Regions from separate parts of the Pseudogracilibacillus sp. SE30717A genome, predicted to be linked through region 2. Evidence: riboswitches for the same ligand, from Rfam matches in the RefSeq annotation. Region 2 holds a riboswitch; the other holds the start of a gene.
The links. Region 2 has a riboswitch for FMN ahead of SPD48_RS07110 (ECF transporter S component). Riboswitches for the same ligand answer to the same signal wherever they lie in the genome.

Region 1 (16,754 bases), on a different contig from region 2:
ACATCATCAGGACAAATGCTGCAATAACAGTTGGTGAAATTACTGCTGAATCAACTTGGTTGTTTGCCCAAATCATTACAGCAATGATAGAAATTCCAGCAATTAATCGTAAAAGAGCATCCCTTATATGATTCCATCTTTTAAGATTGTTTTCTTTTTTCATCAATAAAAAATTCTCATGTGTAATACGATGAACTACTTCATTCACCCGTCCACTCACGACCCAATCTAATTGTCCAAATATAGCATCGGTTATATGCTGATATAGTTTTCCTTTTTTATCTTTAATGGCAATATGTTTTTTTCGCATAAGTACATAGGACATAATTGGTATTAAAAATACAATTACTCCAAGTAATCCAACCATTAATAACATGAATATCCAATCAAAAAAACCAAATACGATGGCTATTACACCATATACAAGGATTCCAATTACACTAGGAAATAATGTTCGAATATAAAAGTCCTGTAATTTTTCAATATCGTCTGATAAAACACTTAATATATCTCCCGTTTGATAACGTCTTTGAATATCAAGGGCTTGAGGTTCTAATATCTCGTATAATTTTTTTCGATAACTAGCTAATATACGTAGGACAATATCATGACCCATTAATTTTTCCAAATAAGGAAATAGAGCTTGCCCGATACTAAAAGCGCGCACAGAGACGATTGGAACGTAAACAATCATAATATTTTCAGGTCGAAGCGAAGATTTTGAAATTAAATAACCTGAAACAAATAGCAACATTGCAGCAGAAGCAATCCCTAAAAATCCGAAAAAAACAGAAAGAGCGATCCGACCTTTGTTCTGTTTGATATAAGGTAATACCCAGTCAGTCATTGCTCTCTCTCCTTTTCCGCTTAATAAACTGCTTATATTCATCATGATTATTTATTAATTCCTTGTGTGTACCTTGACCAATCAGTTTTCCATTTTCCAAGAAAAGAATAGTATCCATTTGTTTCATCCAGTGCAATCTATGTGTTGCTAAAAACACTAATTTATCTTGAAATACGTCAAGCATTAATTGTTTTATCTCGTATTCTGTTTCAATATCTAAGTGTGCAGTTGGCTCATCTAAGAAAATAATTGGTTTATTACTAACTAATGCTCGAGCAATCGCTATTCTCTGTTCCTGCCCCCCACTTAAGGATCTGCCACCTTCTCCAAGTCTTTCATTAATTCCGTTTGTCAATGTATCAATGAAAGATTTTAGGCCTATTCTTTTTGCAATATCAATTACCGCTTCATCCGATACATCCGGTTGATAAAATCGAATATTATCTGCTAACGAAATCGGAAAGATATATGGATGTTGTGGAATATAAGCAATATTGTTCAACCATTCTTCAAAATGTAAGTTGGAATAAGAATGATCATTTAATTTAATAAATCCTTTAACTGGGGTTAAACGACCGGCTAAAACATTTATTAACGTAGATTTCCCTGCCCCACTTGCTCCGATTATTCCAATCCAACCTTTATTGGCTTGAAAATTAATCCCATCAAGTAGCTTTTTATCGTCCATCTCTACCGTTACATCGTTAAATTCGATCTTAATCACACTTTCCAAACGTAGGGAATCAGATTGCGGCTCATTTTTAGTTAACGGATGACCTTCGATCAATTGATCAATCTTATTCATTGCAATTTGTCCGTCCAATGTTGCATGATAATCTTTTCCGACTTGTTTTATAGGTGAAAAATATTCTGGTGCTAACAGTAAAATAGTTAATGCTGGTAATAACATTATTTCTCCATCAATTAATCGTAGACCTAATCCGACAGCTACAAATGCGATCGACAAACTCGTAAAAAAATCTAGCGCAAAGGAGGATAAAAATGCTACGCGAAGTGTCTTCATCGTTGCTTGCCGATATTCTGAACTTACTCGATGAATTTTTTTGGCATGAGTACGACCTTTTCCTAAGTAAGTTAATGTTTCCAATCCCTTTAATGAATCAATAAAATGGTTGGACAATCGCGTATATGTTTTATATTGCTTATCTGCCATTTTCTCTGCTGCCATTCCAAGTAAAATCATAAAAATAACGACGATTGGCACGGTAACTACTAAAATCACAGAGGAGATCGGGTCGTAGAAGTAGACATAAATGACAATCGCTACAGGAATTATTGCTGTTTTTAGCATCCGGATACCAATTATTTCAACATATTTTCTAACATGGTCGACCCCTTCCATCGCTAGTGTAACGAGATGCCCAGTCCCAATTCGCTGAACAAAAGAAATACTTTGGTTAAAGTATACATCCATTAAACGATCACGTAACATACGAGCTGATTTTGATGCATACCGATCGGCCAACACCATCTCAATATGAACAATAATATATCGCAAAACAAATGCAACAAAAAAGAAGCCAATATCACTCATCACTTCTGTAATTGGCGTTCTCATAAATAAAAAGGTGATCGCCCAAGCTAAAAAATACGCTTGGGCAATAATAGCTGCAGCCTCACCTAAAATAAATATCGTTAATAACCCATGAACAAGTAAAGAACCTGGGTAGGTAGGAAATCCTTTATTTCGTTTCATTAATATTCCAACTCATCATTTTTCTTAATACGTTTTCTAAATACATAATAACTCCATATTGTATAGCCTAGAACAAATGGTAATAGGGTTAAGGAAAAATAAGTCATTACTTTTAACGTATAAGCGCCGGAAGCCGCATTATATACAGTTAAACTATAGGCATCCGAAATTGAACTGATCATCACCCGTGGAAACATTCCAATAAAAATACTTCCTGTTAATAAGATGATCGTTATGCTAGTTAAACCAAAAGCGTTTAGGTCTAATTTCTGTGTATTGTACAGATTTGCAAACAGCAAAGATATCCAAGCAAGGATTGGTAGGACCATAAATGTTTGCCCGTGAAATGTAAATACATCTGAAATTATATACCCTACGACTATAAATGCTAAGAAAAGAATAATAGTTATAGGAGCTACTTTCCGTCCAAGTTGCCGGGCTCTTTCTTGTAATTCACCTGTTGTTCGGATCGTAATAAATTGTAGCCCATGTGTGATCGTCAACATTAGAAACATCATTCCGCCAAGTAAAGCAAAAGGATTCAAAAATTGAAGAAATGATCCAACCATCTCTTTATCTTGATTGATTGGCATTCCGATCATAAAGTTAGCTAGAACAACTCCCCATAAAATCGGAGGTAAAAAACTCCCAATAAACATAGCCCAATCCCAGGTGTTTTTCCACTTATCGTTTTCTACTTTTCCGCGAAATTCAAAAGATACACCTCGGAGGATTAAGGCGAGCAGCATAAAGACAAGCGGAATATAAAATCCACTGAACATGGTTGCATACCAATGTGGATATGCAGCAAACATTGCTCCTCCAGCAGTAATTAACCATACTTCATTCGCGTCCCAAAATGGACCAATCGTATTTATATACACACGTTTCTCCTGATCATTTTTCCCTAAAAAACGAGAAACGATACCGACACCAAAATCAAATCCCTCTAATACAAAGAACCCAACGAACAAAATGGTTATTAAGATAAACCAAAATTCATTAAGAGACATGTTCTGCACCTCTTTCTTCATCGAAAGGATCTTGTGCTACACTAGGTTCAAATTCGTCATGGTTTTCTTTTTTAATATGACGAACGAACAAATAAATAGTAACAATCGCAAGAATACTATACATCGTTGTAAAAGCAATTAGAGAAAAAAGCATTTCATTTGCAGTAACAGATGGCGATACAGCATCCTCTGTTTTCATTAATCCAAAAACAACCCATGGCTGTCTTCCCATTTCCGTCAAAATCCATCCACAAGTGTTTGCTATAAATGGTAAAGCAATAGCAAATGGCATCATTTTTAAATAAAATTTGTTTTCTGGCAGCATACCTCTTCTAGTCGAATACATGCCATAAAACCCTAATAACAACATAACCCCACCAGCACCTGTCATGAACCTGAAAACCCAAAACAATGTCGTTACAGGGGGGATATAATCACCAGGTCCATATTTCTCCTCATACATTTCCTGTAATTGATTCATCCCTTCCAGGGATCCACTAAACTGATTAAAAGACAAAAAGCTGAGCAAATATGGGATCTGTATTTCAAAATCATTTACTTTATCATCCGGATTAACTGTTGCATACACGGTAAATGGAGCTGGATCTTCACTCGTTTCCCAGAGCGCTTCAGCCGCTGCCATTTTCATTGGTTGAGATTCCACAAGGTATTGTGCTTGCCAATGTCCTGTAAATAATATTGCGAATGCCGCAACAGCGCCAATAGTTATAGAAATTCTGAAAGATCGTTTAAACATATCGAGATCGTGTTTTCGAGCTATTTTCCAAGCACTTATCCCTGCAATAACAAATGCGCCTGTTGCTAACGATGTTAACAACACATGAGGGAATTGAGCCCATAAATGCGGATTAGTTAAAATCGCTCCAAAATTATTCATTTGCGCTCGACCATCTGCAAATTCGAATCCAACTGGATTTTGCATAAATGAATTTGCTGACAAAATCCAAAATGCCGATAATATAGTCCCGATAGATACGAGCCAAATAGACGCAAGATGTAATTTTTTTGATAGTCGATTCCACCCAAAAACCCATAACCCAATAAAGGTAGATTCCATAAAGAATGCTAATAAACCTTCAATCGCAAGTGATGGACCAAAAACATCGCCGACAAACCGTGAGTACGTTGACCAGTTCATACCAAACTGGAACTCTTGCAATATACCTGTTACTACACCAACGGCAAAATTAATTAAAAACAATACCGCCCAAAACTTCGTCATCTTTTTATATACTTCTTTCCCTTTGATGACATACAACGTCTGCATTACCGCTATAGTGAATGCTAATCCAATTGATACTGGAACAAAAAAATAATGGAAAATAGTCGTAGAAGCAAACTGTAGGCGGGCAATGATTAACGGATCCATTCATTCCATCTCCTTTGCCTTTATATAAACAAAAATATTTAACTAATATTGTATCTTCAGTATACGGGATATTGAATAAACATTTCCGTGTATTAGTTACAATACTCGCACGGTTCTATGTACATTTATTGACATTTACTTTACTATCTTCCCTTCAATGAAAAGAAAAAACCTCTATAAAATAGAGGTTTTTTGAAACAGAATTCATTTTATTTTTCATTTGTTTTACGATCTCGAATAAATTTTTTCACAGCCAATACGATCAGTAATAATAACCAGGAAGTAACTACATAATAAATTATCTCTCCTGATGCATCCATATCTTTTCGAAAAATTGTCATCCCGATCCAAATAATTAATACGCCTACTATTTGATAAAGATAAAATTTCAAATCTATTTTAATCGGAAACATCCCCTTTATATTCTTTCTCTATACCAATACTAGCGTACTACTTCAAAAAAACCAATTGAAGTATTCGCCACTTTTCTATGTTGATGAAAGATTAAAAGAGATTCTTTACATAAAATAGAAAGATTATCATATTAGACATCACTAGATTTATAATCACTTATGAAATTGGCTCACTTTTTCTGAAAGTTGCTCACATTATCGCAAATTGGCTTACTCATTCTTTCAATTCTTTAACTAAATTTGCCATTTCTACTGCTGCTGCAGCGGCATCAGCGCCTTTGTTTCCATTGGTTGTGCCTGCTCTTTCTATTGCTTGATCGATCGTATCAGTTGTTAAGATACCAAAGATGACAGGTTTTCCGCTCTGTAAACTTACTTGCGAAATACCTTTTGCGGCTTCATTACATACATAATCAAAATGAGGAGTTGCTCCACGAATGACTGCACCTAAAGCAATAATAGCATCATAAGGACGTTCCGCCATCTGCCTAGCAATTAACGGAATTTCAAAAGCACCGGGCACCCATGCAACATCAATATTACTTTCTTGTACCCCGTATCCTTTTAATGCACCGATCGCTCCTTCCGCTAAATTTTTTGTTATCAAGTCGTTAAAACGGCCAACAATAATTCCAATCTTTAGTTCGTTCCCTACTAACTTACCTGTGTATACTTTGCTCAATTTCAGATCTCCTTTATTTTAAAGTGATAATAAATGCCCCAATTTTTGTTGCTTTGTATGCAGATACTTACTGTTTTCTTTGTGTATGGCTAACTCTGTCTCTACACGATCTATAACATGTATTTGATTATCTTTTAACGCTTTTACTTTCTTTGGATTATTCGTAATTAATTCGATAGTATTTGCATGCAAATCAAGCAAAATTTGTGCGCTAATTTCGTATTCTCTCATATCAGCAGGAAAACCTAAGGCTTCATTTGCCTCAACTGTATCAAGCCCTTCATTTTGCAGTTGATATGCTCTGAGTTTATTAAATAATCCAATTCCTCTTCCTTCTTGGCGCATATATACTAGAATCCCATGTCCCTTATCGCTTATCATCTTTAAGGCTTGATCGAGTTGTGGACCACAATCACATCGAGTCGAATGGAAAACATCTCCCGTTAAGCATTCTGAATGAATCCGCACTAAAACAGGTTGCCCCTTGCTAATTTCCCCTTTCACCAAGGCAATATGTTCTTTAGAATCTAGTTTATTAGAATAGCCAATCATCTTAAATTCTCCATATTCTGTTGAAAGAGTTGTTTCTACTTCCCGTTTAACTAGTGATTCATGGTGTTTACGATAAGAAATTAAATCTTTAATAGTAATTAATTTCATCTCAAACTTTTCGGCAATTTTAACTAGTTCAGGAAGACGAGCCATTGTTCCATCCTCCTTAATAATTTCACAGATAATACTAGCCGGAAATGCACCACTTAGTTTTGCTAAATCGATTGCTGCTTCGGTATGTCCTGCTCGTTGAAGTACACCGTCTTTTTTAGCTATTAAAGGAAAGACATGACCAGGTCTTTTAAAATCTTCCTTTTTCACCTGTCTTTCTGTTAATGCCTTAATAGTGAGTGCACGTTCTTCGGCACTAATTCCAGTAGTAGTCTGAATGTGATCAATACTGACCGTAAAGGCGGTACTATAAGGATCCGTATTTTTATTTGTCATAAGAGAAAGGTCTAATGTATAGGCCAGTTCTTCCGAAATCGGAGTACAAACTAGCCCTTTCCCATGAGTAATCATAAAATTAATCATTTCTGGAGTCACTTTATCAGCTAAGGCAACAAAATCACCTTCATTTTCTCGATCTTCATCATCTATAACGATGATGATTTTGCCTTGTTTTAAATCATGGATCGCTTCTTCAATCGGGTTGAACATCTTCTCACATCCTTATGTTTTTTTCTAAATAATGATGGACATGTTTTGCAAGTAAATCACATTCGATATTAACTATATCTCCAACCTTCTTTTCTCCAAGAATCGTGGCAGCTGCTGTGTGCGGGATTAGTGAAATAGTTAACGTACATTCTGATTCTTCTATATCAAAAACTGTTAAACTAACACCATCAACAGTAACAGATCCTTTCAAAACAAAATAAGGAATGAGCGAATGAGAGATACTAATTTTATAATAAATAGAATTCTCCACAAATTGTTTTTGAGTAATTTTCCCTAATCCATCAACATGCCCCGTTACAAAATGACCACCCATTCTATCCGTTGGTAAAAGCGCTCTTTCCAAATTGACATAGGAGCCATTTTTTAACGATGAGAGTGAAGTCGCCTTTATCGTTTCAGGCATCACATCTACTTTAAAAGATGATTTGTTAAAAGCTGTTACGGTTAGACATATCCCGTTAACTGAAATGCTATCACCTATATTGATGTCATCTAAAACATCAGTTGCTTGTATCGTTAATTGTATTGCGCGTTCAGTAACTTTACTTAAATCAATTATTTGACCCTTTTCCTCTACAATTCCCGTGAACATTCATATCCTCCTTTTTAGCAACAATCTTAATTTGATCATCGATCTGGGTAATTTCACTAATTTGTAAATGATACGATTCCCTTAAATGATGGAATCCCTCTCCACCAAATGGACCTGGAGCATCTTTTCCACCAATCAAGATAGGTGCCATATATATAATTAGTTGATTAATTAATTTTTCTTTTAATAAGGAACCATTAATAGTTGCCCCACCCTCAACAAATAGTGATGAGACGTTTTCTTTACTTAATATCTCCAAAACCTTTCTCATTTCCAATGTTTCATCTTCCATCTGAAATATACGCACGAAAGAATGAGTAAACTTCTTTAGTTTCGATGAGGGTGTTCGTTTACCTATAAAAATCCATGTTTCAGCCTCACCATCAGTAACTATCTTCGCGTTTGTAGGAGTACGTAAATGTGTATCTAAAATGATACGGATTGGATTTCTTCCACCAGGGATGCGAGTTGTTAATTTTGGATTGTCTTTTATAACGGTATTTACTCCAACTAAAATAGCATCATGCTGATGACGGTAAAGATGTGCATCTAATCGAGCCGTTTTATTCGTGATCCATTTACTTTCCTGCCCAACAGTAGCTGTTTTCCCATCTAGGCTTACAGCAGTTTTCACTGTTACAAATGGCAACTTTGATGTAATGGAATAAAAAAACACATCATATAAATGAATCGCCTCTTGCCTTAAATATCCAGTCTCAACTTCAATTCCTGCATCCTTTAATTTAGCTACTCCTTCTCCTGCAACCTTGTCATGTACATCGATACAAGCAATGACAACTTTTTTCACTTGCTTTTCGATTAATAGATCTGCACAAGGAGCCGTTTTTCCAAAATGAGTACACGGTTCAAGCGTTACATATACCGTTGAACCTCTTGCATTTTCACCAGCCATTTCTAATGCAATAACTTCTGCATGGGCTTCTCCAGATGTCATATGTGCACCGAAACCTACAATGGTTTGATTATTAACTACAACTGCACCAACAGGCGGATTCGGGGTTGTTTGACCTTTCATTTGTTCCGCTAACTGAATTGCAAAACGCATATATTTTTCATCTAACAACCTATCCCCTCCTTACATAAAACAAAAAAATGCCTCTGAATCTTCTTCAGAGGCACTTAAAAATCAATTATTAAATAAGCAAATAAGCGTGTGAAAGTACACGAAAATAGACATACTATTTCAATGCCTCCATTAATATCCAATAAATGTATAAAGAAGGAATGCAAAAAAATATACTCCACTTATTTACTCGTTTAACAATTCTTCTCCCATCCAGACTATCACTGTCGGCTCTGGAGTTTCACCAGATCAGCCATGTCATTTATATGACACAGGTCACGGGCTGTAAGGAATTATCCTTAATCACCGTCGATTGGGAATTTCACCCGACCCCGAAGACTTGTTAGTATATGCAGTTGTATATTTACCATAACTAAAAGTGAACGAAACTTCAAGCCTAAAAGTTTTTATGAAGAATTTATCAGGGTAGTTTGGCTATTTTTATGTTGCTGCTCGCTGAATTTAGTCAACAATCGATCAACAAATTTTTTATTAGCTAAGTAAACGTATTTCATTCCAATGAGGCATCTACAATATCAATGCCACCTTAAGTATTTGGGCATGAAAAAAAGCACCTCAATGGGTGCTAAAAAACTTTCTATTTAACTCTGTAGATTACTCAACAACTTCATATCCTTGTTCTTGTAACATTTCCACTGATTTTTTTAAACTAATTCCTTTGTCTACATCTCCTTCAAACGAGGCTCCAGACAATTTGTTTACTTCATTTAAATCAGCCGTTTCGTAGTCTATCGTTAGTGTTTCAATTACTTTGTCATCTTGGTAATCCATATTATGTGTAACCCCTTCTGTATCATCATAGCCGACTATTAAATCGTCTAATACTTCCTTTGCTTCCTCTGAAGTGGTTACACCTATTGATTCATAAGGCAATACATTTTTGGCAGTTTGTTCAGTTACTTTGTCTCCATTCGCTTTATAAGTAAGTTCACTTATAACGCCATCTTGTTCCGTTTGAAGCGTAACGATATTTTCCTTAGAATTACAAGCGACTAGTGTAAAACTGAGAAGTATTGTTAGACCAAACATTATCCATTTTTTCATTCTACTCTTCCTTTTTTAATGAATTTTTAATTAGAAAACTTAGCTTATCGCTAAAGAAAATATGCCCCTTCATAGGGGGAGTCTTTAGTTAAGTGAGCAGTAAGAAAGTATAAATCTTTTCTTATCTGCTAAAAACTTTAAACAACCTAAATTATCTTATCCAATAACAAGCCACACTTCAATAGGCTAAAAGGTTTATCTTATCGTTAATTTTTGTAGTTCTTCATATTCAATATAAGACTGTAAGGCCTTTAAAGAACACGCTCTAACTAGTTTAGTATTCTATTAAAGACCCCTCGGCTCATTTATTAGCAACTGAAACCAGAATAAACGAACTTAGGAATTCTATCATCAACATCATTAAAAACCCCAGTATTTTTGGTATCGAAGCATCGTGCATACTATCAACACTCACGGATACTTTTATAAAAACACTGGGATTTTGCTTAAGTTCCTTTTGTAAACTTAAACAGACTAAACGTATACAATTGGACAAGTGATATTTTATTAAGTTGGATAAATTAAGAAATGTTCATACATTAACTGCCTCTATTCATACTTCTTAAATCAATAAAACCAAATTCTTTCCAGAAATCTTATACTTTTTATTATTTTTTCGATACGTCTGTCTTTTTCACCCAGGAGGTTATCTCTTTTAGTAGCAGGCGTTCCGAGGCTACTTGCTGAACTGTTAATGACTTGTTTTTTACCCAGCTCGGTATTTTTTCTCCCGTAGCATAAGTTTTGGCGCTATTTTTAATGACAACATGATCTCCGACTTTAAATGAAGGCTGTTTTGGTGAAGATGTTGTAGGGTTGATCCAACTTCCCGGAGTCCCTTTCTGTTTAGTCACATTCAGCATCCCAGAAGCCTTCTTATATACATAATACGTACCAGCTGATACGGTTGATCTCTTGTTTTTCCTATTTTTTGCATCTTGTGCAGTAGAATAGCCCTCGGTAGTTTTAATCACTTTATACGTGTCTTTGATTGAATTTGACGTGGGTTTAGAGGGAGTAGGAGTAGATGGAGGTGAACTCTTTTTTAAGTTATAAATTTGTGCAATACCTTCTGCATGTGCCTTACCAACTCGAGCAATCCAAGCTTTATCTTTCATTTTTATTGCATCTATGGCTGTATCAATAAAACCATTTTCTGTAAGAGCAGCTTCCATTTTAGACTCACGTAAGACGTGTAAATTAGCTTTCTTTTGACCCCGATTTCTTAATTCATTAACTGCTAAAACTTTTTTATGAATAATCGTTCTTTTCTTCGCCGAAGAACTTGTATCTGATAATTTATTAAAAATATACGACTCGAATCCAGTACCTTTCCCAGCGTTAATATGAATGCTTAGGAAATAATCTGCTCCCCAACTGTTTGCTTCTTTTGTTCTTTCATTTAAGGTAACTGTTTTATCTGTCGTTCTAGACATTTTTATTGAAACACCTTTATATTCACTTAAATACTTACGAACCGCTAATGCTATCTGTAATGTTATATTTTTTTCTAATAAGGCGTTTCCTGTTGCTCCGGAATCTGTGCCTCCATGACCAGGATCAATAAAAATTTTCACCATAAAAAAATCTCTCCTTCATTAATAATAAATGTAAGGAGAGTCATTTTCGTTTACACATATGTTTACATTTTACGCACTTTTTTGTACAGTCAATCCATTTTATCAAATTCTTGAACCATTGATTCATAATTTAGCGGACCAGTTGCTATATTATGAATCCTACCGTCTGAATTAATTAAATAAGAAGTCGGTAGTGCCCTTGCATTATAAATATTCGCGACAACTGTCTCACTATCCATGAGTACGGGAAAGGTGATTTCATACTCATCTAAAAAATTAGTTACATTCGTTTTACTTGTTTCCGTTTCCGTTAAGTTTACCGCCAATATAACAACATCATCATATGTTTCATGAAATTTCTGCATATCTGGCATTTCAGATCGACAAGGTGCACACCAGCTTGCCCAAAAATTCAGTAAAATCTTTTCTCCCCGAAATTCAGATAACTTCACTGTTTCTCCATCTATTGTAGTAAGTTCAAAATCCGGAGCCGAATTGTCCTTTTCGATTCCTACTTCCGGATCTTCTTCTTTGGCAATCTGCTTTGAAGTGAAATCGTAAATTGCCCATCCGAGTAAACCGACAACGATAAGTATTATAATCCATTTTCTCATTAATATTCCTCCAGTTAAATCGCTTCCTCTAAGTAAAATAGTATTTAATTTATATTGATCTACTTCTAATACTATACACAAAATAAATGAAAACTAGAATAAATAAAATTAGAAAAAAATAAATAGAGATAGAGTATCCAAAGACGATTGAATACGTATTACGTATAGCAATGAACGCTTGAACCATGATCCATAGCATAATAGTGAGTAAGTTCGATTTTGTTACATTCATCTTCTCCAATAGTAAAAAATAAATAACTAATAATACTGCGGAACAAGTAAGTTGAATAATTGCTTGATTTTCTCCATGAACTGTCCATTGTAAAAATTCGTAAGTGAATAAGGCGGAAATAAAAATCGGAATAAATGTATTCAATAAGCTTACACCATCCAACTTTCCGCGCATTACTTGATATGCGATTGTGCCGGATAATAATAGAGTCGCAATATAAAAGGCATTCGCATCACTTGGATAAGCTAATACAGCAAAAGGGTCCGAAATAAATCTATTGATATGGAGAATGATTTTTCCGGCCCAAATAAATAAAACAAAATTAATCAGATAAGAAAGTGCATGATCTATGCGTTGCTTTTTAATCTCCTTTGTGTCAGAAACGATCAAATAATAAAATAATATTCCAATCATAAAACTAAATATTATTGTTCCTATCGAAATTAAAGCAGTAGTTGATACCAAGATAATTCCTCCGTCATTTCCTTTCCTTTTAAGTATATATTATTTACAGAACAATAGATAAGTTTTCGTTTTGCATTCACTATTTTGTCAAAACCAATACAAAAAAACACCTTGGTATCACCAAGGTGTCCTCACTTTATTTTGCAATTAGATCATGGTATTCTTCCGTTCTTTCCATTTTTTGTTTTACATAAGAACATACAGGAACAATCTTTTTATTTTCTTTACGAGCATAATCAATTAATGCTTCAAGCAACTTACCAGCGATACCTTCTCCACGTAATTCATCTGAAACATACGTATGATCAGCTATAATAGTTTGTTCATTCTTCGGTTTAAATGTAATTTCAGCAATTGGTGTTTCTTCATTTTCTCCAATATAAAATTTATTATTACCTTTTTGAATAGTAGCCATAAATATTCCTCCTCTATTATTTTCTCTCATCGTACCATACTGTTATTATGTACAAAAATATCTGACTCAACTTTCTTAAAAAACTAATAATAATTATTAGCCAATTTTAGTGCCATTTTCAATTTGATCATCTGGAGCTAATAAAACAACATCATCCGTACCCAACATACCTCCAAGTACCAATACCTCCGATTTATATCCTGCAATTCGCATCGAAGGAAAATTTACAACTGCAGCAACTTGACGACCGATTAGTTTTTCTGGCGAGTATCTTTTAGTAATTTGAGCGGAAGATTGCTTGATGCCAAGTTCACCAAAATCAATTTCTAATTTTATTGCCGGCTTTCTGGCTTCGGGAAAAGGTTCCGCCTTCACCACTGTCCCAATCCGCATATCTACTTTTTGAAAATCTGCAAATTCAATCATAAAATTCCTCCTACATTCTCTTTTACATTAAACTGCAATATATGTTAAAGCCTTTCTGAAGGAACTGAGTACAATTACCTCTCCCTCATCATTTATATAAACATTATCTTCAATTCGTACCCCTCCAACCTCAGGTACATAGATTCCTGGTTCTACAGTAAAAAGCATTCCAGGCTCTATTAGTGTTTCATTTCCACTATGTATAGATGGTTGTTCATGTACATCCAAACCTAGACCATGACCAATTCGATGGGTAAAATATTCCCCATAATGTTTCGCATTTATATATTCTCTTGCCGCCAAATCTATTTCTTTTAAAGGTTTACCAACTTCTATTGTATCAATAGCTTTTTCATTTGCCCGACATACAGTTTCATAAATATTCATTTGTTCTAGTGAACCTTCTCCAACAATAAAGGTACGGGTTAAATCAGAATGATATCCATTTACAGTCACTCCAAAGTCAAACAAAAGAAAGTCTCCTCGCTGAACTTTTCGTGATCCTGGTACACCATGTGGCAGTGCAGAGTTTTCTCCACTTAAGACAATTGTATCAAAGGCAATTCCACTTGGTCCCAATTGCATTAATTGATATTCCAATTCTGCTTTAATTTGCAATTCAGTCATACCTGGCTGAATTAATTCCAACGTATTCACTAATCCTTTTTCAGTAATCTGAATTGCTTTTTTGACATATTCTACTTCTTCTGGTGACTTTCTTATTCGTTTTCGTTCAATATAAGGTTCAATATTTTCAAACTGTGCATGGGGATATAATGCTGTTAAGAGTTCATATTGTTGTACAGTGACAACAGACTTTTCAATTGCAAACGAACTTAATGAAGTCCCAACAGTCTTTGAAAATTTCTCGAATGCATTTTCAGTATCAGATATAGAGACAATTTTATCTGTTACTGCAAAATTCTCACCGGCATCTTTGTCAAGCGTTGGCAGAAATAATATTGTTTTTTCTGTTTCTGCGTGAACAAAAAGCGCAAAAAATCGTTCGTGAGGTTCTGCATGAAATCCAGTATAATAATATATATTGTTAGGGGACATTAATATTATGCCATCGACTTTTAACTCGTTTTGAATATAACTCATTAATTGTTTTTGTCTTGATTTGTACATTCGTATATTCCTTCTTTCTCATATATTAGTTTTTTCTCTTTTGTTCCTCTAATTCTTGTTCATATACTTTCTTTGCTTCTTCTTGTGACTTACTATCAATGAAATAAGCAATAGCCGCTTCACAAAGCGCGTAAGTACCTGCACTAGCAATGGAACCAGATATAATACTACCGGCACCTGGAAAAACTTTTACAAGTTGTCTTGAAACCTCCCTTAGTGCAACACCTACCCCTACATTAACCCCCATTGCTCCTAAAAACTGAATGATCGTTTTACGATTGAGTTTCTTTCCACTAATCATTGCAATGGTTCCAATCATAGAAAGTTGGAGCCCAGTTATAATCGGCATATCTGCCATTGGTACAGGACTAGCCCCGACAAGTCCGGTAACAGCCATGACACTTTTTCCAATATTTCTTGCTAACCTTTTTTGGACTGACTTAACTTTAGAGACCTTGGCTAATATTACTTGTGCTTCTTTTGGCAATTCTGTAATTAAATAATCAAGCAATACATCGATATTCCAGCGTCTGTCATAGACGACACTGCCATTTTCATATTCAATATAAGCACTTATAGGAATAACGGTAACTGGTGTTGTAATAATTTCTCTAATTTTTTCTTCGAGTAGTTCTACTGTCGCCTGAATATTTTCTTGTTTTTTAGGATGGTCAAACGGTGGTTCGCTATTGGATGCCGGAGCAAGCTCGTCAACTTGTGTCACAATTCCGACTATAGGCACATCATATGTATGCATATCATACACATCCTGTTTTAATTGCTGCAGCTGCTCTAGATCTTCATCAATACGTGAACCTACTTCTTTTCCCTTACATAAAAATAAAATAACATCTGGACATTTGTTTTTTATAGATTGTTTAACTTCTTCTAATGGACTTGCAGTTATAGTGGATTCTTCAGGACGATGAGATTCACCTAGTCCACGTGTATCCAAAATATCAATGCCACCTAATTCATTTTCAAATAAGTACCACTTTCCAGCACCTGTTTGGGATTTATAGTCACCAACTTCCGCTTTTTCCTCTCCAAAAATTGCATTGATTAAACTAGACTTTCCAGCTCCCCTTCTCCCAACAATTGCAATCCGTGCCGGTCTTGCACTAACTACAAATGACTGCAAACCGACTATCTCCTCTCTAATTTGTGCTTTATTTTTAGATGATATTTTTGAACGGTCTACATTATTTAAAATAAATCCGAATAATTCCTCCATTTGTTCATAGATGCCGGTTTTTTTGTCATTCATCGATTAGTTCATCCTTTTGTATTTATATTTCCTCCATTATATCATGAGCAGATAGAGCAATTTAGTCATACTTATTCAGAAATAATTCGAATTTCATAGCATTTTACTATTTGAGCCGGATAACTTTCTGCAATCATTCCGTCATAAACAATTTCCACTTCCATCCCTTTTTTAAACATCGATGGTTGAATTTTATTTCCATTCATGTCACTTAGCTCAACATCCTTTGTTGATACAGTGATAAGATCAGCTGATTTTATTTCATCTTCATCTTTTTTAGGAGTAATCATTAAATATCCTTCATGTGCTTCTACTATTTCCGCATTAAAAGAGACTTCCCTGTCATCAAGATTGACTGGGTCCTCTGAATTTTGTGATGAGCAAGCAACAAGCAGGATGATAATTCCGATGATGATTCCATATTTCCTCATCATAAATCCCTCTTTTATCGTTTACATATATTGTAACTTATATGAATGAATTTCCAAAATAGAAATAAGGACATTTGTTTAATGATTGAATAGAATAAAGCACTAACCATATAAGGATGAATTTTATGTATTCAATAACGGTACCTGTCGTAATTAA
Region 2 (16,754 bases):
GCTTCTTGCACCGACTGTTTCCATCTGTCAGGCTCGATCTCCTTTTTTGAAACAATCGAAAGTTTCTCATTATATGGTTTTGTTGAAGAGTGTAATAACAGATTCTGCATTTTGTTACTATCTGCCACTAATTGTTCCGTATTCATATTACCTTGTATTAAATAATTTACAGTGAAAAAATAGTCCTCCCTATTTTGAACAACAACATATTGTGGTACTGTCATTTGACTGGTAGGGTATTTTTCCCATAATTTACTTTTATTTCTTTTTGGGTCAAATGACATTCCTCCCATAGCGACAAGTCCAGTGCCTGACTGTTGAAATGGATCATGTATAATAGCTTGCTGCAAGATCGTTTTCCATTCGTTTTCCAATTGATCAAAACTTTGCTGTTCAGAAATTAGTTTATGAACACTTCCCACACCAACTAATGCAAAATCATTTGAGCTATTTGTCCAAAAAATACGATCAAGATTAGACTTATTAGCTGATTCAAAAACAGTAAGAAGATCAACTGGATTAATTTTACTTGTCCAACTAATTAACTGTTTTGTTTCCTTATGAGTTAATTTCGATTGTATGTTATATAAAAAGGACTCTAAGGTCATTTCCTTTAATTCGATCATAGTTAAACCTCCAATAATGCGTAGCAATAGGCTACCCCTCTATTTTATTCTCTTTTCCTTTGATTCTCAAGGAAAGGGATATAACCCGATGGGATTTAACTAAATTTAAGGATAAATATTCTTAACTCACGTTAATTTGGTCGATAGCTTGATTGAATTGACATCGTCTATTGAATTCCATAATATGAAAGATGATAATAAGTTTACAATACGATTACAGTTAAGGAGATTAGTATGAGTTCAGATAAAACAGACATTAAAGAAGCATTAAATGAAAGGGATGGGTTGCAGGTTTGGTGGCGTTTATTACGACCACATACGTTAACAGCCTCTTTTGTTCCTGTTTTTGTAGGAACAATGTACGCCCTTATTCAAAATAATACGTTTCATACAGGTTTATTTATCGCGATGTTAGTTGCATCCATCTTAATTCAAGCCGCTACGAATATGTTTAATGAGTATTATGATTATGTTCGTGGTTTAGATACAGATAAGTCGGTCGGTATTGGAGGTACGATTGTTCGAGATGGAGTTGCTCCAAAAACGGTTTTAAATTTAGCATTCATCTTTTTTGGCATCGCTATTCTACTTGGAGTATATATTTGTATCGAGTCAAGTTGGTGGATTGCTGTAATTGGTGCGGCATCTATGGTTATTGGCTATCTTTATACAGGGGGCCCTATACCAATCGCGTATACTCCTTTTGGTGAACTATTTGCCGGATTGTTAATGGGCACAGTTATTATTGCGATTAGCTATTATATTCAAACACTTATGATTACTAAAGAAGTAGTGTTAATTTCAATACCAATCGCCATTTTTATTGGAGCCATATTACTTGCAAATAATATTAGAGATTTAGATGGAGATAAAGTAAGTGGGAGAAAAACCATTGCTATATTAATTGGCCGTAAAAATGCAATCATCTTTTTAGCAAGCCTTTTTTTCATCGCATATAGTATGACGGCGATTTTAATCATTATCGGCATGCTTCCGGTCTGGTCTTTTATTACACTTATTAGCATCAAAAAAGCATGGGATGTAATCATTGGATTTCGTGGGAAAACGACACCGATTGAAATGATGCCAGCAATGGTTGCTACAGGGAAAACAAACTCATTATATGGATTTTTACTTGGTATTTCATTAATTATTAGTAAGATATTTTAATTCATATAAGTAAAGGGGACGATTCATTTGAATAGCACACTTATGGAAGCTCTAGGGATTGAGACCATCCTATTAGAAAAAGATAAAGTAGTTATGACAATGCCAGTTGATCATCGAACACACCAGCCGGCTGGATATTTACATGGCGGAGCAAGTGTTTTACTTGCCGAAACAGTTGCAAGTGTAGGAGGATTTTTAAATATCGATCAGGAAAACGAGGCAGTTTTCGGTATGGAAATTAACGCTAACCATGTTCGAAGTAAACAAGATGGAATGGTTACTGCTACAGCAACTCCTCTTCATATCGGAAGAACGACTATGGTCTGGGATATTAAAATTAAAGATGAACAGGATAAATTAATCTGTGTTTCTCGTTGTACGCTTGGAGTTGTAAAAAAGAAATAGGAAAAAGGACGCGTTAGTATGTGTATTATCAGTTTTCACCTAAATGAGCATCCTCATTATAAATTAATTGTAGCAGCAAACCGCGATGAATTTTATGCCCGTCCAACAAAAGAAGCCTATTTCTGGGAGGATCATCCTCAGATTGTAGCTGGCCGTGATTTAAAAGAGATGGGTACATGGCTTGGGATGACGAAGGACGGGAAATTTGCCGCACTTACAAATTACCGAGATCCTGCAAATGAAAAAGAAGGTAAAACGTCGAGAGGTCATATTGTTACTTCCTATTTAACAGGAAATCAATCAGGACCTGAATTTTTGGAAGACTTACGAAAGAAAAAAGATGTCTACAATGGGTTTAATATTCTTGTTGGAAACATGGATACTTTATATTATTATGGCAACAGGCAAGACGATATTATTGAGGTGAATCCAGGCACCCATTCGATAAGCAATCATTTATTAAATACATCTTGGCCAAAGGTTAATCAAGCTAGAAATATGTTACGGGAATATGCTTTAGAACAAAGCGTGATCGATCCCAATATATTATTTTCTCAACTGCAAAACAATGAAAAAGCGATAGACGAGGAGTTGCCTAATACGGGAGTTGGTCTACAATTAGAGAGGCAGTTATCACCTGTTTTTATAAAAACAGACGATTATGGAACTAGATGTTCTACCGTCATCCTCGTTACAAAAGAAAACCATGTTACATTTATTGAGCGAACATATCGACAAGGTACCTTTTTGAAAGAAAATGCATTTTCATTTCAAATAAAAAATAGAAACCTGATATAGTTACAACATCTTCAAGGTTCTACTGATTAAATCTACATATGTTTTTTACGTTAAATCATAAAATCCCGCCGATGATATATTCATCTAGCGGGATTATTTCAATTAATTAACTTGCAACTTCCATTCGTTTTTGTTCAATCCATTGTCTTAATTTTATAAATACAGGCACAAATAACATACTGACAATAATCCCTTTTACAAAGTTAAAAGGTAACACACCGCCAATTACCGATGCCCATTTTATCGTATCATTCATTTCCCATCCCATCAGCCAAGCATATGCCGGAAGGATAAGTAGATAATTTAAAACACTCATAACGATTGCCATCGCAGCCGTACCAATTACCAAACCTGAAATAACACTTTTCACACCGCGGTATTTATGATATAAATACGCAACTGGTAAAATATAAAGGGTTCCAGCAATAAAATTAGCTACTACACCAATCGGATCAGTGGCCCCTGATGCGACAAAATAAAGGGCATTTTTCATAAATACGACGAGCACTCCTGCTAATGGTGAAAAGATCAACGCTGCAATTAGAGCAGGCACATCACTAAAATCTACCTTCAAATAAGGTGGTAGTAATGGTAATGGAAAACTAATAAAAAATAAAACGAGCGATACAGTAGCAAGTAATGCTAAAACAACAAGTTTAACTAACTTTGATGAGCGATTATTAATCTGCATCATCGTTCTCCTCCTTCATCCTATATCGTTCCATCAACAATGATGAAGGATAAGCTTCTTCCTTATGTATCTCTTCAAATAATAAAGCCCTAAAACAAATAGTTTTAGGGCATGATTTCATAAGGAAATTTAAGCACAAAAATAAATTGCGCCTATAAGCTTCATCTTCTCCCATCCAGACTGTAACTGTCGGCTTTGGATTTTCACCAAATCAACCACTATATACATAGCGGGTCACGGGCTTTAGCAACTGCTATTTACCGTCGGTCGGGAATTTCACCCTGCCCCGAAAATGGAAACGATATTTAATTATACTTCCAATATAGCCGAAGTAAGCAGGAATTGCAAGAACTAAAAACTTTGTCCATTTACAGAGCTGTAATTTTAGGCGCTTTTCTCAAGACGGCCCCCATGTTTCGTGTTAGGTGTATCGAGAGCGATCTCGTCTTTTTTTCGCTTATAATTCGTGCTGTATATTTATTCCTATACTAATATGAATAATCCAGAAATATAAACACACACTAAGATTTGATATAACGACTATTGATAAACTAAAGGAGTGAGATTATGGGAATATTAAGCGGCAATCCCCAAGACGAACCAATGCATTATGGTGAAGTTTCTGCAACTTGGACATACCTTTTTGGAGAAAAGGGCATGATCGCCACGTATCAAACTTTAATCAATCACACGGGTGATGGTGATTTAAAGAAACTTCTTGAAGAAGCTATTCAAGAAGCTACAGCTGAAAGTGAACAAATTGAGGAGTTATTAAAAGCCAATGGTGTAGCGCTGCCTCCAGCTCCACCGGAACGTCCAGTTTCAAATTTAGAAGAAATTCCGGCAGGTGCTCGTTTTGCTGACCAAGAAATAGCTGCTATGTTATCAATGAACTCAGCGAAAGGGCTAGTAGCCTGCAGTACTATAATAGGTCAATCTATTCGTGAAGATATTGGTTTAATGTTTGGTCAATTTCATACGAATAAGGCCATGTTTGGAGCAAAAGTGCTAAAGTTAAATAAAGAAAAAGGGTGGTTAGTTCCTCCGCCCCTCCATTTGAATACTCCAGACAAATAATAAGGTTCAAAAGCTAGGAGGTATCCTGGCTTTTTTTAATCTTCATTAAAGTGCATTTAAATTTTTTTTACATCCTTGATCTAGTAAAGCATGTTCCTCACCACAAGTTATTTCATATGTTTCACCGTATACAACCCTCTGATCACCTTGCCAGCTATGACCGCAATGTGGACATTCGATAGTTACTTCGATTGCCACTACTTCCGTGTCATTATGAGTTCTGTAAATCATTCTAGTACCGTCATATTGATCTTCATACTCCACTCAAACCATCTTTTCAAACATCATTTGATTTCTTTCAAATTCTGCTGCAACCAACTCTCGCTGATGCTTTTTATAACAAATTGGAGCAAACTCTCTTTCATTCCCATTATGCCCGTTGGTTCACGTATGCACCTTTTCATTAATCAAACAGTCCTTCGCTTTTTATGCGTATTATGCAACACTTAATTAGAAGTGGTAAAATTAAACTACAATAATTAAGGAGTGAAATAATGGATATTCTCAATGAGTATATAGAGGCAACTAATACCCACAATTTCAATGAGGTAAAAAAGTTACTACACCCTAATGCAGTATATTTTTTTAGTGATAAGACTTGTTCGTCGCATGAAGAAATACAAAAATTCTTTGAACGCACTTGGTCCGTTATTGAAAATGAAAGTTATGCAGCGCAAGACGTGAATTGGCTATTTACTGGAAGGGACTCAGCAACTTGTACTTATACATTTTTTTATGAAGGCTATATTAATAGAAAATATGCAAGTGGTCGTGGAAGAGCCACAAATATCTTCGTCAAAGAATCCGATGAATGGCTGCTTATCCACGAACATTTAAGTCCATTACCCAAATGAATTTAGGAGACGTTTTTTATTAGTAGATATTTTTTAAATTTTTTAATCCTTCACTTTTAATCGGACTGTGACATTAAATTTCGAAACATGAAGTTAGATAATATAAAAACGATACATATAGTTGATTTCTAAGACAAAATTTCAAAACCTAGCACCGCTTAGAACATAGAAAAGAGCCTTTATCTGATTCCACAATTTATGAATTGGAATAAACTCTTCGAATGGTTATTATATACTGGATGGTATATATTTGTCTTGATTTCCATTGGATCACTTCTGCTACTATGTTATAATTTCCAATATTAAAAGGAGGTGCCACATGTTTTCTTTATTTTCATTAATTCCATTGTTAATTTATATTGCCATTTTCGTATTTATTATTTGGTTTGCAATTAGCTTAATTAACGCCCAGAGAGAACGAAACGATATACTGAAAGAAATTTCAAGTAAATTAAACGGTTTAAATTTCGGGGAAAAGGAGGATTAATGTTTTCTTCCTTTCTCTATTCGTTCCTTCACTTGTACTAATACTTTCTTTTTCATTATCATTATGATAAATGCTATAAAACAGATATTTATTCAAATTGTTCCTCTCGCATATCCTTATACATTTCTGTATGAGTATCTCTGAAATGTTTGAATTTTTGTACATACATTATTCCTTGGAAGGTTTATTTTTACTTACTTTCTCACCGTTACAATCGATCTGTATTTCCACATCCGGCACATTCAACTGAATAGATCTCATTCAGAGAACCTAATTTTCACTGATGCATTTGTTTTTTCTTTAATAACCGTATAAATTCCATCTACGAAAGATGGGATATACTTCACTATTATATTTCCATTGATCACATCCTAATTCAATTTAAAGTCCTCGTTAATTATAAAATTGTTACTTCTATAATGTTTTCAATTTTTATTTCAATATCCTTTAAATATAATTTCTTATTTAAAATATCAACATGCAATAAATAGCCAACAATTATTTTATGATCATGATCTTTATAATATTTTATTTTAATTTCCAAATCGTTAGCTAGTGCTTCTTGTAGCAGGAAACTATTTTCTGCAATCTGTTGTTCATCCAGTTCAGGCATATATTTATATTCCTGTTCCTCCCACATTTTATTAAGCATCTCTACATGCTCTGGTAGCATTAATGCTGTCCACTTTATCGTACCTCTATCGTTGACTTTCATATTACCACCCCTTTCATTAGAGGAACGGCCGTTAACAAATTATTTATTTTAAACGTTCGTCTAGCATCACGTAAGTAACAGTAAACTGTAAAAAGTAGTACTATTCATTTTAAACACTTTTACAATTCTTTTCGTCACCATTCCTTTATCATCAATATATATAATGATTAAAGTTCTATTACGCTTTACATATTTCAACAATTCATTACGTACATTTGTTCCCCTCCTATAAAATTATTATATGAGAACAAACGTTTCTTTACTACTGGAAAAATGATGAAAAGGATAAAAAATAACTCCGACCCGATTAAGCCAAAATTAGATCGTTTTATCCTATATACTTTTCTTGTGTTTGTAAAATTCGAATTAACCAGTTATTTTTGTCATTTGCGTCTAAAAATTCTTTGAAATCGTATGACCAATAATACTTAAACGGGTCATTATTCAATAATTCCTTCATGAAACTTCACCTGCGCCTTCTAGTTTCACTTTCTACATAAACTTCCATGATCTGCATTAAATCCTGATTGCTTATAAATTATCGTACAATCATCTAGCGTAGAAATTAGTAAGTAGTAAATATTTACGTTTACCTACTCTTTAGGTAAACTATTAGTATGTAATCGATTAAAAAAAGGAGTGTAATTACAAATGGATTTAAATACTTGGTTTGAACGAGGAATTACTAAAGAAGAATATATGTCTTCCTTAGACAAACACCGAGATTCATTCATGACTATTTATAATAATTTTACAATCCCAGATGATGATAAATCTACATTGCATTCTAAGGAAAACATCCGCACACTTGTACTTGCCGAAGTATGGTGTGGACATTGTATGTTAGACATACCAATCCTACTAAATATCGTTGAAGAAGCCGGCATTCCGATTCGTTTTTTACGACGTGATGAAAATTTAGAAGTGATGGATCGTTATTTAACTAACGACAAACGTTATATCCCAATTGTTATTTTTATCGATAACGAAGGAAATGAAATTGCTAAGTGGGGACCAATGGCTCCAGAAGTTGAGTCATATGTATCAGAATTAAAACAAGATATTCCAGATAAAGAGAGTCCAGGATACAAAGAAGCATTTCAAAAATATGTTGATGAAATCGGAAACAAATTCACTACAGATAAAGAAATTTGGAATTATGTTTATGAAGATATGAAAAAAACATTACTGTAAGGCTAACATATTTGTTGGGACTGTGAAGAAGCGGTCCCGGCATACTAACTTGGAGGAAGTAATAGTGACACATATTCGTTTTGATTATAGTAAAACTAATTCATTTATTAACCAACAAACATTGTCAGAAATGAAATCAGATGTTCATTCTATCCACGAACAACTACATAATAAAACAGGATTAGGCAGTGACTATCTTGGATGGCTAAATTTACCGAATTCGTACGATAAGCAAGAATTCAGCAGGATTCAAGCCTCTGCGAAACAAATTCAAAAAGATAGCGATATTTTACTCGTTATTGGTATCGGTGGATCCTATTTAGGTGCTAGAGCAGCCATTGAATTACTTACTCATTCCTTTCAAAATGAGCTATCAAAAGAACAACGAAGAGTTCCAAAAATAATTTTTGTCGGACATCATATAAGTGCTACATATATGGATGAACTTTTTGACATTATCGGTGACCAAGATATATCCATTAACGTTATTTCTAAAAGTGGAACAACGACAGAGCCTGCAATTGCCTTTCGTATTTTCAAAAAGTTTTTAGAAAATAAATATGGTCAAATCGAAGCAAGAAAACGTATTTACGTGACAACTGATAAGGAGTCTGGAGCATTAAAGAGTTTAGCTGACCAAGAAGAGTATGAATCCTTTATTATTCCAGATGATGTTGGGGGAAGGTATTCGGTATTAACTGCAGTTGGATTATTGCCAATCGCTGTTAGCGGCATATCAATTGAAAGTATGATGGAAGGCGCGAAATTGGCAATGACCGAATTAGCTTCTCCAGACTTAGATTCAAACCCAGCATACCAGTATGCTGCGCTTCGTAATCTACTATATCAAGATGGAAAGCTTATTGAACTCCTTATAAGTTATGAACCACGTTTCCATTATTTTCAGGAGTGGTGGAAACAACTATTTGGTGAAAGTGAAGGAAAAAACGGAAAAGGTATCTTCCCGGCCGCAGCCAGTTTTTCAACCGATCTTCACTCTCTTGGACAATACATCCAGGAAGGAGAACGACATCTTTTCCAAACGATTCTACAAGTGGAAAAGTCGCGTAAAGATATCACCATCGAACTGGAAAAACAAGATATGGATGGTCTAAATTATTTGGCTGGAAAAACCGTTGATGAAGTAAATAAAAAAGCATTTGAAGGTGCATTGCTCGCTCACACAGATGGAGGGGTCCCTAATTTTGTTATCACTCTTCCTGAATTAGATGCATTTACATTTGGCTATATCGTATATTTCTTCGAAAAATCTTGTGCAATTAGCGGATATTTATTAGGAGTTAATCCTTTTGACCAACCTGGTGTAGAAGCATATAAAACTAATATGTTCCGCCTTCTTGGAAAACCAAATAATTAATAAGAAAATAACATTTAATACTTTCTTAAAAAAACTTTTAAATTTTTGTTTAAAATAAAAATACCTGGGTATACTTAGTAGTGTAAGACTTTCTCGTATTCCCCCTGTAGGCAAAGCGGTAATCGCTTTGCTCTTTTTTTGCCCTTTTTTATAAAGCCTATTCTACAATAGTCGTTTTTTGCGATTAACTTCTTTATAATAATTAATAACTGAAAGTAAGGAGGAAAAAAAGATGGTAGATTTTAATACAGTGTATGATCGAAAACATACTCACTCTTACAAATGGGATCATCTTCAAGCAGTGTTTAAAACGGAAGATGTATTGCCTATGTGGGTTGCTGATATGGATTTTAAAGCGCCTAAAGAGGTAAATGAAGCCCTAAAAAAACGTGCTGAACATGGAATTTACGGTTATACCGTAATCAATGATGAAATTCAAGAAAAAGTGGTGAACTGGGTCGAAAAGCAACATGACTGGAATATTAACAAAAACTGGCTTTCTTTTAGCCCTGGTGTTATTACAAGTTTACATATTGCCATTCAATCTTTCACCGAGGAAAATGATAAGATTTTATTGCAAACTCCCGTGTATACGCCGTTTTTCAATATTATCCGAAATGGGAAGCGCGAAGTAGTAGAAAATTCGCTAGTTTTTAATGGTGAAAAATATGAAATTGACTTTAAAGACTTTGAAGAGAAATTAAAACTAGGGGTTAAAGCATTTATCTTATGCTCTCCTCATAATCCTGTTGGAAGAGTATGGACAAAAGACGAATTACTCGAAATGGCTAGACTTTGTTTAAAATATAATGTACTTATTTTAGCAGATGAAATTCATGCAGATTTAGTATTTAACGACTATAAACATATTCCTGTCGCTTCTTTGTCAGAAGAAATAAGTAAACAAACGATCACATGTATGTCCCCTACCAAAACATTTAATTTAGCAGGATTACAAGCTTCTTTTTTAGTTACACCTGATCCGAAAAAAAGAATGATCATCAATCGTGATCTTGCTCAACAAGGTTTTAGTATGTTAAACACAATGGGTGTTATTGCTATGGAAGCGGCATATACCCACGGAGCAGCTTGGCTTAGCGAGTTAATGGACGTAATTGAAGATAATAAAAAGTATGTTCGAACGGTCTTAGAAAATGAAACAAATGGGAAATTAAACGTCATTGACTCTGAAGCGACCTATCTATTGTGGATCGATTGTAAAAAATTAAACTTAAGTGATAAAGATTTACAAACATTTATGATTGAACAGGCAAAAGTCGGTTTAAATCCTGGCTCTGCTTATGGAAAAGATGGCGAACATTTTATGCGTATTAATATTGCATGCCCAAAGGAAACTTTGCGTGAAGGTGTAAACCGAATTGTCCAAGCGGTAAACAAAATTTAATAAAATTTCATTTTAAAAAGTGACGGAAGTAATACGTCACTTTTTTTCTTTCTTATCAGTTGGATCTGACGGTTTTTCTTTATCGACTTCCCCTTTTTTCTCCTTAATTTCTCCACAAATAATCCGTTCACCTGAGTCTCCACTAATTTGGGTCATCCCATCATCTGCTTCACTCGTTATTACAAGCGATGTTCCCCCACTTTCTATTAGTGAATTTTTACCATTTAACAATGTTGCATCTTTAATGGTTAATTCAGTGTCTACTTTTCCATTAGTATCAACCTCTATGTTTGGAAGGTCGCCAATATGTGGCCCTTTAGGATTGAGTAAGCCATGTTTTTTCTTCTCAGGATTAAAATGATTTCCTGCACTTTTAAAATCAGGGGCTGTACATTTAGCTATTTCATGTACATGGACCCCATGAAACCCTGGAGTAAGTCCCTCTACCTTAAGAGCAATCTTTACACCATCCGGATCTTCCGTTAACTTAGCAGTACCAACCATATCTCCGTCTTTATTATACATATCTACCGTTTTTGCCGTTTTAGGCTGTGATGTAAACTGACAAGCAGTTAAAAAAAATATACTAAAGATAATCATCGTGAAACGCATACGGATAACTCCTTTTGCTTCTTTCATCTAGAATCTTTAGTATATGCCATTAGAACCGTTTTTAATCTATAGTAAATGTTTTTTATAAATGAAAAAAACTCTTTAATGAGAGTCTTTAAAGTTGTTGCTTTTATCATCTTGGTCAATAAATTGGTTGTTTAAATCATACTTTTCTTCAAAAAACCTTTCTTCTTTTTTTGATTTTTTGTAAAATAAGTACATTGTTGCAAGGGCACCAATCATAAAGATAACTAGCATTATAAAAGCAGGTATATATTCTGACTTATCTTCGGGAAAATATAAAAACTCCATAAACATCTAAACATCACGTCCTTTCCTACATTATATCAAATGTTGTCTTTTTATTTAACGAAACAAGATATTTTTCGTAAATTTGTTATATTTTAGTCATAGATGTCCATTTAAAACTAATCTTATTAGAAAGTTGCTTGTATTTTATCACACTATAATCTTATAGTGGCAACAAATTTTATATTACATCGGGAAAGTCTTTTGTACCATCACTTATAGCGATTTCTATAAAATAGTCCATAACGCAAGAAGAAGCAAGAAAATGAATATAATTTGGGCTGGCTTTTAAGACTAAATAAAAATACTACCTGAGTAGATTTAATATAAACGAATTGCATCTACATCGGTCTTTTCACATAAAAAATTAACCCTTATCACTGCAAGCGTAATATTACTAGCGTTTTGCAATGATAAGAGTAGGAGGTTTTTCCTCTATCAAAAGTGTATTATATCCCAATCAGCTATATGCTTTGGTTCTCGGAAATGTAATCGAAACATTTAATAAATAAAGTGCCACTTTTTCCTTCCAAAATTTTCGTAAAGATTATCCATTTTATAGTTTCCCGTAAGGAAGCTACATTTAATCCATTTAAAAATCCTTCATTTATTTAATTCTCAGTTTTAATCAATTTATGGGAAATCCCCAAAATAGACAGGCGCCTTTATTAAACTAGTGTCATAACATGTAATTAGTTAGATTAATATTTATTCAAAAGGAGAGTGAAAGCAATGAACGGTGAAGAATCACGTCAACGTAATGAAACAAGACATGTGCACCATCATCACCATCATCACTATCACCATGGTATGCACCATGAAATGCACCATGGTATGCACCATGAAATGCACCATGGTATGCACCATGAAATGCACCATGGCATGCACCACGAAATGCACCATGGTATGCACCACGGAATGCAACAAGGAATGCAACACAGAATGGATCCCGAATTGCAGCATTATTCTCGCTAATAGTGGATTATAATCCCTTACTCTTAGCAATGAGACTCGATCCTTCATATTAATTTATTAAGTTTAGTGAAAGGTTCGTTTTCCTGAACCTCAATAATATTATATTTAACAAGCAACTTATTTTTAATATGTGCGACAAAAAATCTAGAGTGAATTTTATATTCCTCTAGATTTATTTTTAAAAAACCACTTTGCGGTTAATTACAAACTATTTTGTGATACTTCCATATTCTTAATATCCTTCCCTCAATTTGTTAATCATTTCAACATATCTTCCTGAGTTAACATTTAGTGAAGTTTGTAGATCGACTATATAAATGTCTACCTCCTCCACGTCCAAAATGATCTATTGCTTCACAACTAATAACACTCCAAACTCTTACGTTTACATCAAGATGATCTAGTTGTATAGCTGTACCGGTGTTGTTTTGAGGCTGTTACCTCCTTGCGGTATAGACTCAAGGTGAAATAGTTCCATTTTTGACGAACTTTTCGTTATCTGAGTCTAGTCTCTAGCCAGATCCATTTGAAAAAATACTTTTCCGTCTGTCGTCGTAAAGTTAGAATTTGTTAGTTCTAACCTACTAGTGGATCAGTTTTATTCTTTAATGATTTATTAACGTCTTTTAATACATTTTCAACGCCACAGAAATTTGAAATCGGTAATTATCAGGGCTACTTCTTTTAGGGCTAATTATATTTTGAAATTCAAAACTATTGATATAACTAGCTTTGCGAACCACTAGACATACCATTGTATTTTTGTAACAATAAGAGTAATAAGTACTTCTAAAAGGAGGAATATCCTTAGTGATAAACATTGGAGATATCGTAAAAACACGGTATAATTCTGGTACATACATAGGTGAAATGTTAGAAGATAAAAGGAACTTTTATCTTGTAAAAGTGCTTGCTGTGTTAGAACACCCAACTCAAGGTGATCTTCATAACCGAGGTCAAGTGAATGGAGTGGCCTTCCATGAGAGAAAAGCACTCGCTTTTGAAGAAAAAATGAATGCGCGTAAAAGAGACACGCAACTTTATGAGGGAGAAATACCGAATTATGCAGACTCTTTAAAAATTGCAGTAGAAAGAATGAAAAAACAGTTACAAGAGCTAGATTCGGAATTCGGTAATCTTTCTCTCTCAAGGATTAGTGATTTAGAAGAACACTATTATAATAAAATTTTTCATTAATAGAAGGAGCGAATAAGGATGAGTATACATATTGGTGCAAAAAAAGGAGATATCGCAGAAACGATTTTGCTTCCAGGAGATCCACTACGTGCAAAGTTTATTGCGGAGAATTTTTTTGAAGACGTTGTTCAATACAACGAAGTAAGAGGAATGTATGGATTTACGGGGACATATAAGGGAGAGCGTATTTCGGTTCAAGGTTCTGGAATGGGAGTGCCATCTATCTCCATTTACGTAAATGAGCTAATTACGGAATATGATGTGAAGCGATTAATTCGGGTTGGAACTTGCGGAGCAATGAAAGAAGATGTGAAAGTCCGTGATGTTATTTTAGCCCAAGGATCAACGACTGATTCACAGATAAATCGCCAGACTTTTGGCAGTATTGATTACGCACCTTTGGCAAATTTTAATTTGCTTAAGACCGCCCATGATATCGCTAAGGAAAAAGGATTAAAAACTCATGTGGGCAATGTGTTTACAAGTGATATATTTTACCGAGATAACGGAGAAGAACTTAATGCATTATTAGCACGTTACAATGTGCTGGCTGTGGAAATGGAAACAACAGCACTTTATACTTTGGCAGCCAAATATGATCGTGAAGCTCTATCTATTTTAACAGCTTCTGACCATGTCATTACCGGGGAACAGACAACCTCTGAAGAAAGACAAACGTCCTTCCAGGAAATGATGGAACTTGCATTAGAAACAGCGATAAAGTAATTTTTAAACTAACTGACGTTTCATGCAAGAAGTTATGCGTTCAGTGAGAGGGTGGTGTATCAGTTGGCTCAATTATTTACAAATTTCCCGTTAGTTTCAGCACTAGCTGCAATTTTATTTGCGCAAGTTGTCAAAGTTCCAATTCAATTTATTGTCACGAGAGAGTTTACACCAGGACTTGTGTTTGGAACAGGTAGTATGCCAAGCAGCCATTCAGCTGCTGTCTCTGCATTAACAACAGCGATCGGAATATCAGAAGGAGTTCAATCGATTCCTTTTGCGATTGCTTTCGTCTTTAGTATCATTACTATGTTCGATGCATCGGGCGTACGACGAGAAGCTGGAGAGCATGCGATCATTTTAAATCAACTCGTTAAAGACTTTCAAAAATTTATAGACGAAGCGTCTCACTGGCATGACAAAGCTGAATACGAAAAAATAGCTGAATTAAAAACCCTTTTAGGACATAAGCCAATTGAAGTATTTGTTGGTGCACTAACCGGTATCGGAATTGCGTTTTTAATTTATCCACTTTTCTAAGCAAAAAAAAGATCTATCTCTAATTCGATAGGTCTTTTCTTATGTAAACTTATGATTCCAAGTTAAATTGTTCTCTAAAAACTTGTAAGGTTTCATTGTTATTCAGTACTTCCAGCTCTGTTTCAGTAATAGTTCCATTTCCTTGTTTTACAATATACACTTCTAATTCTTTTTTTCCCCATTTTGAATATACTTCTTCAACAGTATCAAAATATAGATCTATTTTATTTCCTTTTATTGCTCCACCAATATCTGCAACTACGCCGTAGCCATAATCAGGGATATATAAGATGGTCCCTAAAGGAAATACAGATAAATCAGCTGCAATAGTAGAATATAAATCTCTTTTTACTTTTATCCCAGAATACGTTATTCCATATTCGGGGTGATCAGGTGATTTACCAGTTGATTCAACCCCTGCCGTATAACCTGTTGCAGTAACAGTAGCACTTGGGTATTGACCAAAATCAATCGCCTCTTCTAATGTTTTTGGTTCCGCAATTTCTTCACTTGAAATGTACTCTTTTCTTTCCATTAACTGGTTTAAATGTTTTTTAGGTAAATGAAACTGTCTTTCTTTAACATTATCTGTATTGTCAATACTCTCTTCCGTGATTTCTAATGCAAAGCTTTCCTTTACATCAAAAATAGTTACATTCGAAATAGAACTAATGGTTGTGTATACGGCACCAATAAATAGTAGTAAAAGTATAGCCCTATACATTAGTTTTAGAATAGACATTTATAACACCTCTCTGAAAATCATCATTTCCATTAAGGTAGATATCTATTCATGTTTTAACAAATTTTAATCTAATAGTAATAGATTATTAATAATACCGTCCTAATTTCAGGGTATTTACCCTTATTTTTACTAATTTAAAACATCTGATAACCACTTTTTCGTAAAAATTTAATGACGATTCCCGACACAATCGTCCCAACTAATCCAGACGACAAAATAACGATATCAACTAGTGCCAATGATGTCATTTTAGAAAACGTACTTGAAAATGCCTCACCCGGCGAAGTAAAATAATCTCCTATGCTACTATCTCCAACAATTAGCGCAATAACGAATGGATAGAGAATTGCCATCAGCCAAGTCCTTCTTAACAGCATATTTAAAATAAAGGCTATTCCAAAAAAAATAACAAAGTATAATACCATAGATACGATTAATTGAATCAATGAATTTTCCCCTTTCAAGCGTAACATAACGAAAACTGCCACGAAGGAGGTGCCAGTTATTCGGTAAATTTATTAATCTTCTCGATAATCTCATACTAATTTTATAGTTAGATTACAAAAAAAGCAAAGACAAGCGATTTTATTTTAGGAAAACAAATATAAATTGTGAACAGTTTAATGAGCATAAAATTACTTTTTATAAGGTTATGGCCTTTTTGAAGGCTTATCTGTTTATGATAAAATAAAAATAAGGTAGAATTGTCGTTATAGTGTGGAGGGAAAACGATGACAGATAAAATATATGATATTACAATTATTGGAGCAGGTCCAGCAGGGTTGTTTACTGCTTTTTATGGTGGAATGCGTCAAGCAAGTGTAAAAATAATTGAGAGTTTACCTCATAC

Region 1: linked by a shared signal. The riboswitch ahead of ribD (bifunctional diaminohydroxyphosphoribosylaminopyrimidine deaminase/5-amino-6-(5-phosphoribosylamino)uracil reductase RibD) and the one ahead of SPD48_RS07110 (ECF transporter S component) in region 2 are both predicted to bind FMN.

The regions. Positions count from the first base shown of each region.
Region 1 covers NZ_JAXHDF010000006.1:219,085-235,838, reverse strand. Annotated here, with positions in the region: gene cydC (thiol reductant ABC exporter subunit CydC) at 1-847, opposite strand, end outside; gene cydD (thiol reductant ABC exporter subunit CydD) at 840-2,564, opposite strand; gene cydB (cytochrome d ubiquinol oxidase subunit II) at 2,564-3,577, opposite strand; gene SPD48_RS11710 (cytochrome ubiquinol oxidase subunit I) at 3,567-4,967, opposite strand; gene SPD48_RS11705 (hypothetical protein) at 5,177-5,380, opposite strand; gene ribH (6,7-dimethyl-8-ribityllumazine synthase) at 5,595-6,062, opposite strand; gene SPD48_RS11695 (bifunctional 3,4-dihydroxy-2-butanone-4-phosphate synthase/GTP cyclohydrolase II) at 6,081-7,274, opposite strand; gene ribE (riboflavin synthase) at 7,279-7,887, opposite strand; gene ribD (bifunctional diaminohydroxyphosphoribosylaminopyrimidine deaminase/5-amino-6-(5-phosphoribosylamino)uracil reductase RibD) at 7,847-8,971, opposite strand; FMN riboswitch at 9,169-9,315, opposite strand; gene SPD48_RS11680 (YehR family lipoprotein) at 9,587-10,036, opposite strand; gene SPD48_RS11675 (N-acetylmuramoyl-L-alanine amidase family protein) at 10,645-11,616, opposite strand; gene SPD48_RS11670 (TlpA family protein disulfide reductase) at 11,706-12,230, opposite strand; gene SPD48_RS11665 (hypothetical protein) at 12,280-12,927, opposite strand; gene SPD48_RS11660 (GNAT family N-acetyltransferase) at 13,064-13,342, opposite strand; gene csaA (chaperone CsaA) at 13,439-13,768, opposite strand; gene SPD48_RS11650 (M24 family metallopeptidase) at 13,796-14,899, opposite strand; gene SPD48_RS11645 (GTPase) at 14,925-16,166, opposite strand; gene SPD48_RS11640 (DUF3221 domain-containing protein) at 16,238-16,597, opposite strand; gene SPD48_RS11635 (DUF3298 and DUF4163 domain-containing protein) at 16,723-16,754, shown strand, end outside.
Region 2 covers NZ_JAXHDF010000004.1:19,684-36,437, forward strand. Annotated here, with positions in the region: gene SPD48_RS07090 (isochorismate synthase) at 1-626, opposite strand, end outside; gene SPD48_RS07095 (1,4-dihydroxy-2-naphthoate polyprenyltransferase) at 861-1,796, shown strand; gene SPD48_RS07100 (hotdog fold thioesterase) at 1,824-2,201, shown strand; gene SPD48_RS07105 (NRDE family protein) at 2,220-2,999, shown strand; gene SPD48_RS07110 (ECF transporter S component) at 3,106-3,690, opposite strand; FMN riboswitch at 3,850-3,988, opposite strand; gene SPD48_RS07115 (DUF3231 family protein) at 4,258-4,767, shown strand; gene SPD48_RS07120 (hypothetical protein) at 4,813-5,031, opposite strand; gene SPD48_RS07125 (YybH family protein) at 5,262-5,621, shown strand; gene SPD48_RS07130 (hypothetical protein) at 5,941-6,108, shown strand; gene SPD48_RS07135 (YolD-like family protein) at 6,506-6,823, opposite strand; gene SPD48_RS07140 (hypothetical protein) at 7,152-7,283, opposite strand; gene SPD48_RS07145 (thioredoxin family protein) at 7,475-8,017, shown strand; gene SPD48_RS07150 (glucose-6-phosphate isomerase) at 8,082-9,395, shown strand; gene SPD48_RS07155 (MalY/PatB family protein) at 9,628-10,800, shown strand; gene SPD48_RS07160 (superoxide dismutase family protein) at 10,837-11,412, opposite strand; gene SPD48_RS07165 (hypothetical protein) at 11,515-11,730, opposite strand; gene SPD48_RS07170 (hypothetical protein) at 12,454-12,696, shown strand; gene kapB (sporulation phosphorelay system protein KapB) at 13,507-13,893, shown strand; gene deoD (purine-nucleoside phosphorylase) at 13,912-14,619, shown strand; gene SPD48_RS07185 (divergent PAP2 family protein) at 14,683-15,159, shown strand; gene SPD48_RS07190 (3D domain-containing protein) at 15,209-15,901, opposite strand; gene SPD48_RS07195 (YuiB family protein) at 16,039-16,350, opposite strand; gene SPD48_RS07200 (NAD(P)/FAD-dependent oxidoreductase) at 16,636-16,754, shown strand, end outside.